Regions from separate parts of the Streptomyces sp. SLBN-8D4 genome, predicted to be linked through region 3. Evidence: riboswitches for the same ligand, from Rfam matches in the RefSeq annotation. Region 3 holds a riboswitch; each other region holds the start of a gene.
The links. Region 3 has a riboswitch for cyclic di-AMP ahead of RKD20_RS23455 (M23 family metallopeptidase). Riboswitches for the same ligand answer to the same signal wherever they lie in the genome.
Positions count from the first base shown of each region.

Region 1: it holds a riboswitch for cyclic di-AMP, as region 3 does, so the genes downstream of both, RKD20_RS06400 (M23 family metallopeptidase) here and RKD20_RS23455 (M23 family metallopeptidase) in region 3, are expected to answer to the same signal.
Region 2: it holds a riboswitch for cyclic di-AMP, as region 3 does, so the genes downstream of both, RKD20_RS37615 (C40 family peptidase) here and RKD20_RS23455 (M23 family metallopeptidase) in region 3, are expected to answer to the same signal.

Region 1 is NZ_JBMGQC010000001.1:1,371,146-1,375,276, reverse strand. Features, by position in the region: gene RKD20_RS06405 (alpha-galactosidase) at 1-1,138, shown strand, start outside; cyclic di-AMP (ydaO/yuaA leader) riboswitch at 1,439-1,607, shown strand; gene RKD20_RS06400 (M23 family metallopeptidase) at 1,610-2,551, shown strand; gene RKD20_RS06395 (DUF6250 domain-containing protein) at 2,795-3,514, shown strand; gene RKD20_RS06390 (SGNH/GDSL hydrolase family protein) at 3,657-4,131, shown strand, end outside.
Region 2 is NZ_JBMGQC010000001.1:8,261,814-8,265,944, reverse strand. Features, by position in the region: gene RKD20_RS37625 (ATP-dependent Clp protease proteolytic subunit) at 1-524, shown strand, start outside; gene RKD20_RS37620 (hypothetical protein) at 532-837, shown strand; cyclic di-AMP (ydaO/yuaA leader) riboswitch at 1,254-1,387, shown strand; gene RKD20_RS37615 (C40 family peptidase) at 1,391-1,864, shown strand; gene RKD20_RS37610 (DUF6328 family protein) at 1,959-2,579, shown strand; gene RKD20_RS37605 (ATP-binding protein) at 2,615-3,073, opposite strand; gene RKD20_RS37600 (helix-turn-helix domain-containing protein) at 3,287-4,131, shown strand, end outside.
Region 3 is NZ_JBMGQC010000001.1:5,179,716-5,183,846, reverse strand. Features, by position in the region: gene RKD20_RS23460 (aldo/keto reductase) at 1-636, opposite strand, end outside; partial or broken gene RKD20_RS23455 (M23 family metallopeptidase) at 782-1,808, opposite strand; cyclic di-AMP (ydaO/yuaA leader) riboswitch at 1,820-1,977, opposite strand; tRNA gene RKD20_RS23450 (tRNA-Met) at 2,289-2,362, opposite strand; gene RKD20_RS23445 (GTP cyclohydrolase II) at 2,537-3,178, opposite strand; gene RKD20_RS23440 (MarR family winged helix-turn-helix transcriptional regulator) at 3,316-3,825, opposite strand; gene RKD20_RS23435 (dihydrofolate reductase family protein) at 3,945-4,131, shown strand, end outside.

The DNA of each region.
Region 1 (4,131 bases), 3.8 Mb from region 3:
GGAGCAGCAGGGCACCCTCGCCCGGCGGGCCGCGGCGATGGGCGTCGAGCTGTTCGTGGTCGACGACGGCTGGTTCGGTGCCCGCACCAGTGACCGGGCCGGACTCGGCGACTGGGCGCCCAACCCCGACCGCTTCCCCTCCGGCCTCAAGCCGCTCGGCGACTACGTGCGCGCGCTCGGCATGCAGTTCGGCATCTGGGTCGAGCCGGAGATGATCAACCCGGACAGCGAGCTGTACCGCGCCCACCCGGACTGGGTGCAGTACCAAACGGGACGTAAGAGGACGGAGTTCCGCAATCAGCTCGTGCTGAACCTCGCGCGGGAGGACGTCCAGGAGTACCTGTGGGAGCAGCTCGACACCCTGCTCTCCTCGGCCCCGATCGACTATGTGAAGTGGGACTTCAACCGCTGCTTCACGGACGCGGGCTGGCCCGGCGAGTCCTACCCGCAGCGCCTGTGGGTCGACCATGTGCGTGGCTTCTACGCCCTGTTGGACCGGTTGCGGGCGGCTCACCCGGGCGTGGCCTTCGAGTCCTGCTCGGGGGGCGGCGGCCGGATCGACCTCGGGGTGCTCAGCCGTACCGACCAGGTGTGGACCTCGGACAACACCGACCCGCTCGACCGGCTCGCCATTCAGGACGGCTTCAGTCAGATCCATCCCGCGCGCGTGATGGCCGCCTGGGTCACCGACAGTCCCAACACCCAGCTCAACGGCCGGGTGAGCTCGCTGCGGTTCCGGTTCGTGAGCGCGATGGCCGGGGTGCTCGGAGTCGGCGGGGACCTCGCCGAGTGGACAGAGGAGGAGCTCGCCGAAGCCGGTCGCTGGGTGAAGCTCTACAAGGAGATCAGGCCGCTGGTGCAGCATGGCGACCTCTACCGGCTGCGGCCTCCGCGGGGCGGACTGAGTGCGGTGCAGTACGTCCGCGGGGACGAGACCGTCGTCCTCGCCTGGCTTCAGGCGCAGAAGTACGGCGAGCCCGTCCCCTCGCTGCGGCTGCGCGGGCTCGATCCGACAGCGTCGTACGAATGCCCTGAAACGGGCGAAGTTCACCGAGGGGTCGTACTGATGCATCACGGACTTCGGACCGGGTTGCGCGGCGACCTCGATGCGACGGTTATCCGACTGCGCCGCATCTAGGGCTTCTGTCCGAATTACTAGCTTCCTTCCAACTCCTTCCGGAATGAGGATTCCTGTGAATTCGTGACGTGAGGAGCGTCATAGCCGTGACGGTGTGTCGCCCGTCATGTTCACGTAATTCACAGGTTTATCAAGGGGGTTTGGGTGGGAGAAGCGCGGCCGATACACGCAGGGTGACTGGTAATTCTCATAGGGGATCAAGGGAAACGCATACCCGCGCAACCTCTCACTTGTCCCTTTGCGTCTTGCTCGTTTACGTTCGCCACCGATCCGGTCGGACGCCCAATCCTGCCGCCGAACGGATTCCCCACACCCACTTACCCGTGAACGGCAGGAGCGGGGGACCCACAGGCAGTACTGCCTGTTCCGGTCTCCGGAACAGGCTTGGGGTTTAGTCGCGTCTCGGCGCGGCCGGGCATCTCCAGCCCGCACCCGACAGCTCACCTCGCAGGCGCCGGAGAGGAATTCGTCATGCCCGCGAAGGGTAAGCACCGCCGCCCGAAGTCCCAGCGCTTCGCCCGCTCGATCGCCGTCGCCGGAACCGGGGGCGCCGCGCTCGCCCTCCCGCTCATGGGGGCCACCGGCGCGCACGCCGCCACCTCGCAGTCCGTGTCGGAAAAGGCCGTTCAGTCGATTCCCGTCACGCAGAAGGCCGTTGAGAAGTCCGCCGAAAAGGCGGCTGCGAAGAAAGACGCGGCAAAGACCTCGACCGTGCGCACCTATTCGGTGCGGGTCGGTGACTATCTCTCGAAGATCGCCGACGAACAGCATGTGAGCGGTGGCTGGAAGAAGCTCTACGCCGACAACCGCCAGGCGGTCGGCGACGACCCGTCGCTGATCCACCCGGGTCTGAAGCTCTCGATCGGCAAGAAGGCCAAGGCGGGCGCGACGAAGACCGGCTCCTCCTCGTCGTCCTCGGCGAGGACCGAGAAGGCCGAGCCGAAGAAGGCGTCCTCGAAGTCGACGGCCGTCACCCAGAGCGCCGACACCACCAGCAGTGCCAGCGGCTTCACCCTCCCGGTCAGCGGCGCCACCATCGGCACCGGCTACCGCGTCGCGGGCAGCATGTGGTCCAGCGGCTACCACACCGGCGTCGACTTCGTCGTCCCGACCGGTACCTCGCTCAAGGCCGTCGGCGCGGGTACGGTCGTCTCCGCGGGCTGGGGCGGCGCCTACGGCAACCAGGTCGTCATCAAGCTGGCCGACGGCTACTACGCGCAGTACGCCCACCTGTCCCAGCTCTCCGTCTCGGCCGGCCAGACCGTGTCCGAGGGCCAGCAGATCGGCCTCTCCGGCGCGACCGGCAATGTGACCGGCCCGCACCTGCACTTCGAGATCCGCACCACGCCGGACTACGGCTCCGACGTGGACCCGGTCGCCTACCTCCGCTCCAAGGGCGTCGCCGTCGGCTGACGCCCCCCTGTGCCACCGAAGGCCGGACCCCGATCCCCGGGTCCGGCCTTCGGTGTTTCCGTGGAAGCGCGATGCCGGTCGGGGGTGTTCGCGCCTTCATGATCGCTTCGTTGCGTTCTTGTGGCAGGCGCGCTCGGGGCGTCGACAGGTGGGGGAGGGGCGGGGCACAGTGAACTCCGTTGCTGCGTAAGCGCTTTCTAACGGCTTCGGAGTTCACCCCCTTCCCGGAAGGAACCGTCCGCCATGACGACCACGCGCAGAGCCTTCGGAGCCCTCGCGGCCGGCGCCGCCCTGGCAGCCCTCGCCCCCGCGGCCACCGCGAGCGCCTCGCCCCGCCACCGGCGCCTCATCGCTCACGACGACTTCCGTCACGGCCTCGGCCGCTGGGCCGTCGAACTGGAGCAGGGCGGCACGGTCACCGCGCGGCGCGGGATCCTGGAGGTCGACGTGCCGGCCGGTGCGACGATCTGGTTCAGGCAGCCGCTCGCAGGGCCGTACGTCCTGGAGTACACCGCCACACCCGTGTCCGCGGGCGGGGCCAACGACCGGGTGTCCGACCTGAACAACTTCTGGAACGCGGTCGACGTCCGGTCCCCCGACGACCTCTTCGCCGTCCCCCGGGGCGGGGCGCTCGCGGAGTACGACTACCTGAGGACGTACTACTCCGGCTACGGCGCCAACTACAACACCACGACACGGCTGCGCCGCTACGTCGGACAATCCGGTGTGCGGCCCCTGATTTACGACTACACCGAGCCGCTGCTGGCCGCGAACGAGCCGAACCGGGTACGGATCGTCTCCGACGGCTCCAGGGTGCAGTGGTGGAACAACGGGCGGCTCGTCTTCGACTACACCGACCCGGAGCCTTATACGAGCGGGCACTTCGCGTTCCGGACCACCTGGAGCCACTTCCGGATCAGTGACTTCAGGGTGTGGCGGTCGCAGTGTCAACACTCCTGGTGAAAGGGCTATTCCTGGTTTGGCCAACACTTTAGGAGTGGCTTATCTCACCGCCCGTCAAGTCCTTCCTACGGTCGCGTAGGTCACATTCCAAGGTGAATCATGAACGGCTGTGGCAGACGATTCGAAGAATGACAGCAGCTCAGTGATCGGGTCGTACGTGGCGGTGGGGGACAGCTTCACCGAGGGCGTCGGCGACCCCGGCCCTGACGGGGCGTTCGTCGGCTGGGCCGACCGGTTCGCGGTACTTCTCGCGGACCGGCGGCCCGAAGGCGACTTCAGGTACAGCAATCTCGCCGTACGCGGGAAGCTGCTCGACCAGATCGTCGAGGACCAGCTTCCGCAGGCCGTCGAACTGGCACCGGACCTGGTGTCGTTCTGCGCCGGCGGCAACGACATCATCCGGCCCGGCACCGACCCCGACGAGGTCGCCGAACGCTTCGAGCGGGCCATCGCCCGGCTCACCCAGGCGTGCGGCACGGTCATGGTGACGACCGGCTTCGACACCCGTGGTGTGCCCGTGCTCAAGCATCTGCGCGGCAAGATCGCCACGTACAACGGACATGTGCGGGCCGTCGCCGACCGGTACGGATGCCCGGTGCTCGATCTGTGGTCCCTGA
Region 2 (4,131 bases), 3.1 Mb from region 3:
TCGGGACGCGGATCGACGACATCTCGGCGAACGATCTGATGGCGCAGTTCATGTACCTCGAACACCAGGCCCCGGACCGGGACATCGCCCTGTACATCAACTCCCCCGGCGGCTCGTTCAGCGCGATGTCGGCTATCTACGACACGATGCAGTACGTCAGTTGCGACGTGGAGACGACCTGCCTCGGCCAGGCCGGCTCCTCCGCGGCGGTGCTGCTCGCGGCTGGCACCCCGGGCAAGCGGTCCGTGCTGCCGGGCGCCCGGGTGGTGATCCACCAGCCCGCGCTGAGCGAGCCCGTGCAGGGGCAGGCCAGTGATCTGGCCATCCAGGCAGACGAGTTGCTCCGGGTGCGGGCCCGCCTGGAGGAGATGCTCGTCCGGCACACCGGGCGCAGCCGCGAGCAGGTGAGCGCGGACATCGAGCGGGACAAGATCCTCGACGCGCAGGGCGCTCTGGACTACGGCCTGGCGGACGCGATCGTCCCGAGCCGCAAGTCCTCCCCCACCGCACCGGGCGCGAGGTGAGCCCTCGATGGTGCCGGATCTTCCCCCGCTGCCCGCGCTCACGCGCGCCGAGGGCGAGCTGATCGACCGTTATCTGGAGGTGGTCGACCTGCTGGGCCGGATCAACCCGGCCCGGCGGGAGGACACCTACGGCGGACTGCGCGCGGCCCAGGCGCTGGTGACCAGGGCGGCCGAGCTGCGTGACGCGCTGGCGCTGATGCACGGCCGGGGCGAGCGAGAACTGCACGCCGAGACACTGGCGCGGGCCCTGCGGGTCCTGGACGGCGAACGGCGTACGGCCCGGGTCACCGTGCCGCCCGAATCCGACAACTGACGCACCGGCAGCAATTCCGGACGCCCCGTGGTCTGACGAGGCGCCCGGGGCGCGGTTGAAACGGACCAAAAGGCGTACCGCCATTTGCAGGAGGCTCGGCTCCTTTTTCGGGACCGCCGAGGTTGCACAACGCGCGTGGTTCAGGGCGGGAATGAGGAGTTTCTGTGCTGGTCGCGCGGCCCGTGGGGCCCTCGACGCCCCTTCGCTAGCTCAGGTGTCCACCCGAACGGGTGAGTGGTGAGTAACAACACAAACCCCCGGTTCCATTGGGTTTTTGGGACATCCGTGCGCCAAGATCCCTGTCTGACGACAAGCCCCCGCCGCAGCGGCGGGGCGATCCGGGCGGACGCCGAGTCCTGCCGCCGCCCGGATGACCGGTCGACAGGAGTGGATCGGCAGGAGTGGAGGACCCAAGCAACGACGGGTCGCCGGAACGGTCACGCCATGACCGGGTCGAGCAGCCCTTGGGGTGAAGCCGCGTCAGCGGCCGGGCAACTTCGCCAGCCCGAATCCGACAGGTCATCCTTCACAGGCGGCTGACGAAGGGTTGCGCATGACTGCGCTCAATCGTGTCCCGTCGCTGATGGTCCGGGCCGGTACGGCCTCGGCCTTCGCCATCGCCGCCGTGGGCGGCTCCGTCGTGGTTCCGGGCGTCGCAGCCGACGCCGCCGCCGCGACACCGGCGACGAAGGCGCTCAAGGTAGCGGCCTCCAAGAAGGGCTCGCCGTACAAGTACGGCGCCACCGGGCCCCGCCGCTTCGACTGCTCAGGGCTCACGCTGTACTCGTTCAAGAAGGCGGGCAAGAAGCTCCCGCGCACGGCGGCCCAGCAGTACAACAAGACCCGCCACATCGGCTCGGGCAGCCGCAAGGCCGGCGACCTGGTGTTCTTCCACTCGGGTTCGAACGTCTACCACGTCGGCATCTACGCCGGGAAGGGAAAGATCTGGCACGCCCCGAAGACCGGGGACGTGGTGAGGCTGCAGAAGATCTGGACGAAGAGCGTCTGGTACGGCCGGGTCAAGTGACGCCCCCGAGGGGGCGGCGGCGACCTGACCTCCCGCCGTCCCCTCGGGTCTCCCGGGACGCGTGACACGGCTTCAGGTGGTTACCCGTGCCCGCATGGCCGACCACCGCCCGTGCACCGCCCGCAACGAGACCCCGCTGGAGCGCGCCGACCGCAACTTCGGCGAGCTGCTCCAGGAACTGCGCGTCACCCAGACCGGAGTGCAGATCCTCTTCGCCTTTCTGCTGACCCTGGCCTTCACCCAGCGCTTCCCGTCCCTCGACACCTTCCAGCGCGCCACGTACGTCACCACACTGCTGTTCGCGGTGCTCGCGGCGGCCCTCTTCACCGCGCCGGCCGCCCTGCACCGCTCGCTCTTCCAGCGCGGCGCCAAGGCCCGCATCGTGCAGGTCTCCTCCCGGCTAGCCACGATCGGCATGGGCGTTCTGGTGCTCGCGTTCACCGGCTCGGTGCTGCTCGTGGTGGACGTGACGACGGACCGGGCCGGCGGACTGGCCGCGGGCGCGGCGACCCTGCTGATGTGTCTGGGCCTGTGGGGCCTGCTCCCCCGCCTGGTCCTGCGGGCGGGACGCGCAGAGGAGCACAGGGCGGCGCAGGCGCAGGCACAGGCGCAGTCGCACCCGGCCCCCGGGCCGACGGAGCGCGAGGTGATCAGGCCGCGAGCGGCCGTTCGGCCCGGAGCATCACCGCGAGAGCCGTCACCGCGTCTGCGATGACCCCGGGACACATCGCCCTGTCGAACTGATGTCTTCTACGGCTCCTGCTGCCCCGCGGCGGTGACCGGCTCCGCCGGTACCGTCCACGGGAGTTCGATCGAGACGGTCTTGCCGCCTTCGCCGGTGGGCCTGACTCTCAGCCTGCCGCCGCTCTCGGCGGCGAGCCAGCGGATGATCACCATCCCCCGTCCGTTGTCCTGCTGGACCGCGGCCGGCAGGCGCTTGGGGAAGCGGGGGTGGCTGTCGGTGACCCCGATGCGCAGCTGTTCGTCACGGTCCAGCTCGATGTCCACCGTGAAGGTGGGTGACTGCCCGAAGGTGTGCTGTACGGCGTTGGTGGCGAGTTCGGAGACGATGAGCCGGACGGTCTCGGCGGCGTCCGTGGTCGGCGCCAGCCCCCACTCCGCCAGGGTGCTCAGGACGTAGGTGCGGGCCGCGGAGACCGAGGCGGGTTCGCTCGGCAGAGTGACGGATGCTTCCAGGTGGTCTGCCATGGCGACGTCGTCCCTTTCCCACGGGACCGGAGTCCGACACGGTGCGGATGGTTCGAGTACGGTCCCGGACTGGTGGTTCATCGTCAGAGTGCCATCACGGAGGCCGCGACGGGTGCCGATCCACCAAGATGTGCATATATCTGTCGCTCGAAGCGGTGAACTCTGCGACGCGAGACCGTATTTGGGCAGCTCGTCAGGAGTAAGGAGGAGCGCATGCAGCACGGCCCCGCGGTGCGCCGGCGGAAACTGGGCGCCGAACTGCGTGCGTTGCGCGCGAGTGCGGGGCTCACCAGCGGTGAGGCGGCCCGGCTCGTGGGCTGGCACCAGTCGAAGGTGAGCCGCATCGAGACCGGTGCCAGCGGGGTGAAACCGGCCGATGTGCGGTTACTTCTCGACGCCTACCGCGTGGGGGACGCGAATCTGCGGGAACTGCTGCTGGTATTGGCGGGCTCCGACGAGAGCGGCGGCCGGCACCACTGGTGGCACGCGTACCGGGGTGTCCTGCCGCCGACGTACCGGGACTTCATCAGTCTGGAGTCCCAGGCGAGCGCGATGCGCACGCTGGAGACCTCGGTCGTGCCCGGGCTGCTCCAGACGCCCGAGTACGCCCGCGCGGTGACCCGGGCCGCCGTGGACGGCCTGGACGACGAACGTCTCGACGCGCTGGTCGAGGTCCGGCTGGCCCGGCAGGACATCCTCCGTGCGCAGCCGCCCCTGGAGTTGAGCGCGGTCCTGGACGAGGCGGTGCTGCGACGGGAGGTCGGCGGCCCCGAGGTGATGGCCCGTCAGCGAAAGAGACTCCTGGAGGCGGCCCGGCTGCCTCAAGTGCGGCTGCAGGTACTGCCGTTCACTGCCGGGGCGCATGTGGGTATCACCGGGCCTTTCGTAATCTTCTCATTTTCGCGCACTTCTGATCTGGATGTGGTTGTTCTCGACCACTTGACGAGTAGCCTCTATCTCGAGCGGAAAGAAGACCTCCAGGCCTACACCGAGGCCTTCAACACCCTTCGGATCCACGCCCTTTCGCCCGAGGACTCGTTGGATTACCTCGCCGAGAT
Region 3 (4,131 bases):
GGCGTAGTACGGGACCGCGGCGAGACCCGCGCGGGCGGCCACCGACTCCAGCTCGCCTTCGTAGGTGTCGCGGGAGACCAGGTTGTAGTGGGGCTGGAGGGCGACATAGCGCGCCAGGCCCTCGCGGTCGGAGAAGGCGAGGGACTCCGAGAGCCGCGCGGCGGAGATGTTGGAGGCGCCGATCGCCCGCACCTTGCCCGCCTTCACCAGCTCGTCCAGCGCGCCGATGATCTCCTCGACCGGCACCTCGGGCTTGTCGAAGTGGGTGTAGTAGAGGTCGATGCGGTCGGTGCGCAGGCGCTGCAGCGAGGCGTCGGCGGCCGCCTTGATGTTGGTGGCGGTCAGGCCGGGGAAGTCGGGGTGCTGGCTGACCTTCGTGGCGATGACGACGTCGTCGCGGTTGCCGCGGGCCGCCATCCAGTTGCCGATGACCGTCTCGGACTCGCCGCCGGAGTTGCCGTCGGCCCACGACGAGTACGAGTCGGCCGTGTCGACGAAGTTGCCGCCGGCCGCGGTGTACGCGTCGAGGACGCCGAAGGATGTGGCCTCGTCGGCGGTCCAGCCGAAGACGTTGCCGCCGAGGGAGAGCGGGAAGACCTTGAGGTCGGAGGAGCCGAGCTTGCGAAGAGACGTCATGTCGTACGTCAACGCCCGTGCCGGACGCCGGTCTTCCGCTGTGGCCGCAAAGTCCTCGCAAACAGGCGGAATGATCCACTCCGGAACTCCGGCGGCCCTGGCGTCGGGGGGACGTCGCCAGGGCTGCCGGAGTGCGGAGGAAACCTCAGGGAGTGAGACCCTTGCCGCGCAGCCACGCCATCGGGTCGATCCCGGTCGCCGCGCCGCCCGGGTGGACCTCCAGGTGCAGGTGCGCGCCGGTCACGTTGCCGGTGGCGCCCACGCGGCCGATGACGTCACCGGTGCCGACCTTCTGGCCGACGCTGACACTGATCGAGGACTGGTGGCAGAACCACAGCTCGGTGCCGTCGTCGAGGGTGAGGATCGTGCGGTAGCCGTAGGAACCGGCCCAGCCGGCCTCGGTGATGGTGCCGCTGTGGATCGCCTTGATGAGCGTGCCCGTGGGGGCGGCGAAGTCGAGGCCCGTGTGATAGCCGGAGGACCACAGCGAACCGGCCTGACCGAAGGTCCCCGTGATGGTGTACGACGAGGTCGGCAGCGTGTACTGCTTGGCGAGCTCGGCCAGGCGCGCGGCCTCGGCCACCTTCGCGGCCGCCTCCTCCGCCTTCTTCTTCGCGGCGGTGGCCTTCTCCTGGGCCTCCTTCTCCGCCTTGGCGGCGGCCTCGTCGGCCTCCTTCTCGGCGGCGGCCCGCGACGGCCTGGGCGGCCTTGGTGTCGAGCTGGCCCTGCTGCACCTCGGCCTGGGCCAGGATGCGCGAGCGCAGCGCCTCACCGGCGTCCGAGGTGCCCTGGGCGGTGTCGGCGGTGGTGGCGCCGACGCTGCTGAAGGCGCTCGTGTCGTCCGCGGCGGAGCCGGAGTCGTCCGAGATGAGCGAGCTCACGGAGCCCAGGTCGGGCATGGAGATGGAGACCGGGGGCTTGCCGGTGTTGGCGCTGGCCATACCGCCCGCGCTGACGGCGGCTATGACACCGACGCCCAGAACCGTGGAGCTACGGGCGAATCCTCCGCCACGCTGCTTGGCGACGCGATGCCGGCCTCGTACGGGGGCGAGGGAGTCCGCGGTCGGGTTCCACTCGCCGAGCAGGGCCTCGTCGTCGGCGCGGTAACCGCCGTACACGAGGGTGTCGCTGGGTACGTACGGCGCCTCGGGGGCAGGCGGGTTGGACGCCACGTGGGCGCGCTCCTTTCCTTCCTTCTCGCCTACCGGGTTAGCTGACGGGTTCGGAGCAGGAAGGTCTCCTACGCGCGTATACCCGCCGTGCTGCCACGGCGGACTACGAGCGATTCACCCCAAGTTGGTGGTTCCCCGGTTCCCTTGCGGAATTCGGCGCGTGAGCACGGAGCCGTCTCTTGTGACGGCTGGGACGACCGCGCTGCGTTATCGAACGTTAATAGACCCGGGGGTCCGATTCCAAGCTGTTCCGCTTGATCATTAACGAAATCCCGGAGGACTTACGGCCCATGAACGGTGAAAAACGGGCGAGTTGACCCCGCCCCAGGCGACACACCGGCATTGACGGTACGTCAGTTGTTATGCGGAGGGCGGCCACCCGCTCACCCCGCGTCACGACGGCCGCCGAGACGTCGCCGACCGTGGGAAAACACTCAGGGCCGGATTCCAGTGAACTGGAATCCGGCCCTGAGCCTTGAGTAGCGGGGACAGGATTTGAACCTGCGACCTCTGGGTTATGAGCCCAGCGAGCTACCGAGCTGCTCCACCCCGCGTCGTTGTGTGACCAGCATACGTCATCCGCGAGGTGGTTCGCGCCAGGGGTGTCCCGGAGGCCCGGTTTCCCGCGTGGCGGCCACGAGGGAGTTTCGGTACGGCCCCGTCGTCCGGCGTGAGCCGCAGGAGCCCGGTGACGACCTCGACCCCCGCCGCCACCGAAAGCGCCGAGCTCAGCCGACGCCGAGTTCGGTCAACTCGCCCAGCGGCAGCGTGTGCTGGGTCTGGAGGACCTTCGCGCGCAGGTAGCGGACGTTGTGGGCGGTGGTGAAGACACCGGTGGGGACCCGGTCGCCGACGTCGATGCCGAGGTCGCGCAACTGGCCCGCCTTGTCGGGGTTGTTGGAGAGCAGGTCGAGCTCGGCGATCCCGAGGGCCTGGAGCATCTGCGCGGCCGCCGTGTAGTCGCGGGCGTCCTCGGGCAGGCCCAGCGCGGTGTTCGCGGCGTAGGTGTCGAGGCCCTGGTCCTGGAGGGCGTACGCGTCGAGCTTGTTGTAGAGGCCGATGCCGCGGCCCTCCTGGCGGAGGTAGAGCAGGACTCCGCCGCGCCCGGCTATGCGCTCGACCGCCTCGCGCAGCTGCGGGCCGCAGTCGCAGCGCGCGGAGCCGAAGACGTCACCGGTGAGGCACTCGGAGTGCAGCCGCACCAGCGGGACGGTGCCGGGCGCGGGGTCGCCGAGGACGACGGCGAGGTGCTCCTGCCCGTCGATCAGGCCGTGGAAAGTGACGAGCTCGGCGTCTACGCGGTAGCCGTCCCCGAAGCGCAACGGGACGCGGACGCGGGAGCGCTGGGTGGCTGCGGGCAGGTCGGACATGCGGGTACTCCGCTCCGTGGACACACCTGCTTCAGATTTGAAGCAGTTCTACTGATCGAGACCCTACCCCATGCTTTAAATTTGAAGCAACGGCTTTATGGCGCTCGTCACACGTGGACTTCCCAGGAACACGGCGCTCAGGAACAGGGCGGGGCCGACCGCCGGCGCCACGGGAGCCCCTCGAAGGGCCCGTCCTCCCCCTGGAGCCCCGCGGCGACGCCGGTGAAGATGTCCTCCAGCTGCCCCACCTGCTCCGGGGTGAGCCGGTCGAAGAGCGCGGCGCGGACCGTCTCCACGTGCCCGGGCGCCGTCCGCTCCAGTACCGCCATACCCTCGCCCGTGAGGACCGCGATGCTGCCGCGCTTGTCCGACTCGCAGCTCTCGCGCCGCACCAGCCCGTCCTTCTCCAGCCGGGCTACGGCGTACGTCAGCCGGGGCCGGGTGATCTTCAGCCCCTCGGCGAGCTCGGTCATCCGCAGCCGCCGTTCCGGGGTCTCGGAGAGGTTGGCGAGGATGGAGTAGTACAGGTGTGGCATGCCGGCCTCCTGCTGGAGCTGCCGGTCGATGGTGTCCTCCAGGAGGAGCGAGGCGGCGATGTACGCACGCCAGGCTCGCTGCTCGTCGGGGCTGAGCCAGCGGGTCGTCATGCTCCCAGTGTAGGTTTGCTTCAAACTTGAACCAAGCCCGCCGCACTCCTGAAGCTCGCTGCACCTGAAGCCCGCCGCCCCTGAAGCTCCCGCACCCGTTTCCGAGAGGGACCGTCCCGATGCCCCACCCCTACGTCCTCCTCTCCGCCGCGGTCTCCCTCGACGGCTACCTCGACGACACCGGCCCCGACCGCCTCCTCCTGTCCGGCCCGGCCGACTTCGACCGCGTGGACGAGGTCCGCGCCTCGGTGGACGCGATCCTCGTCGGCGCGGGCACGATCCGCGCCGACAACCCCCGCCTGCTGG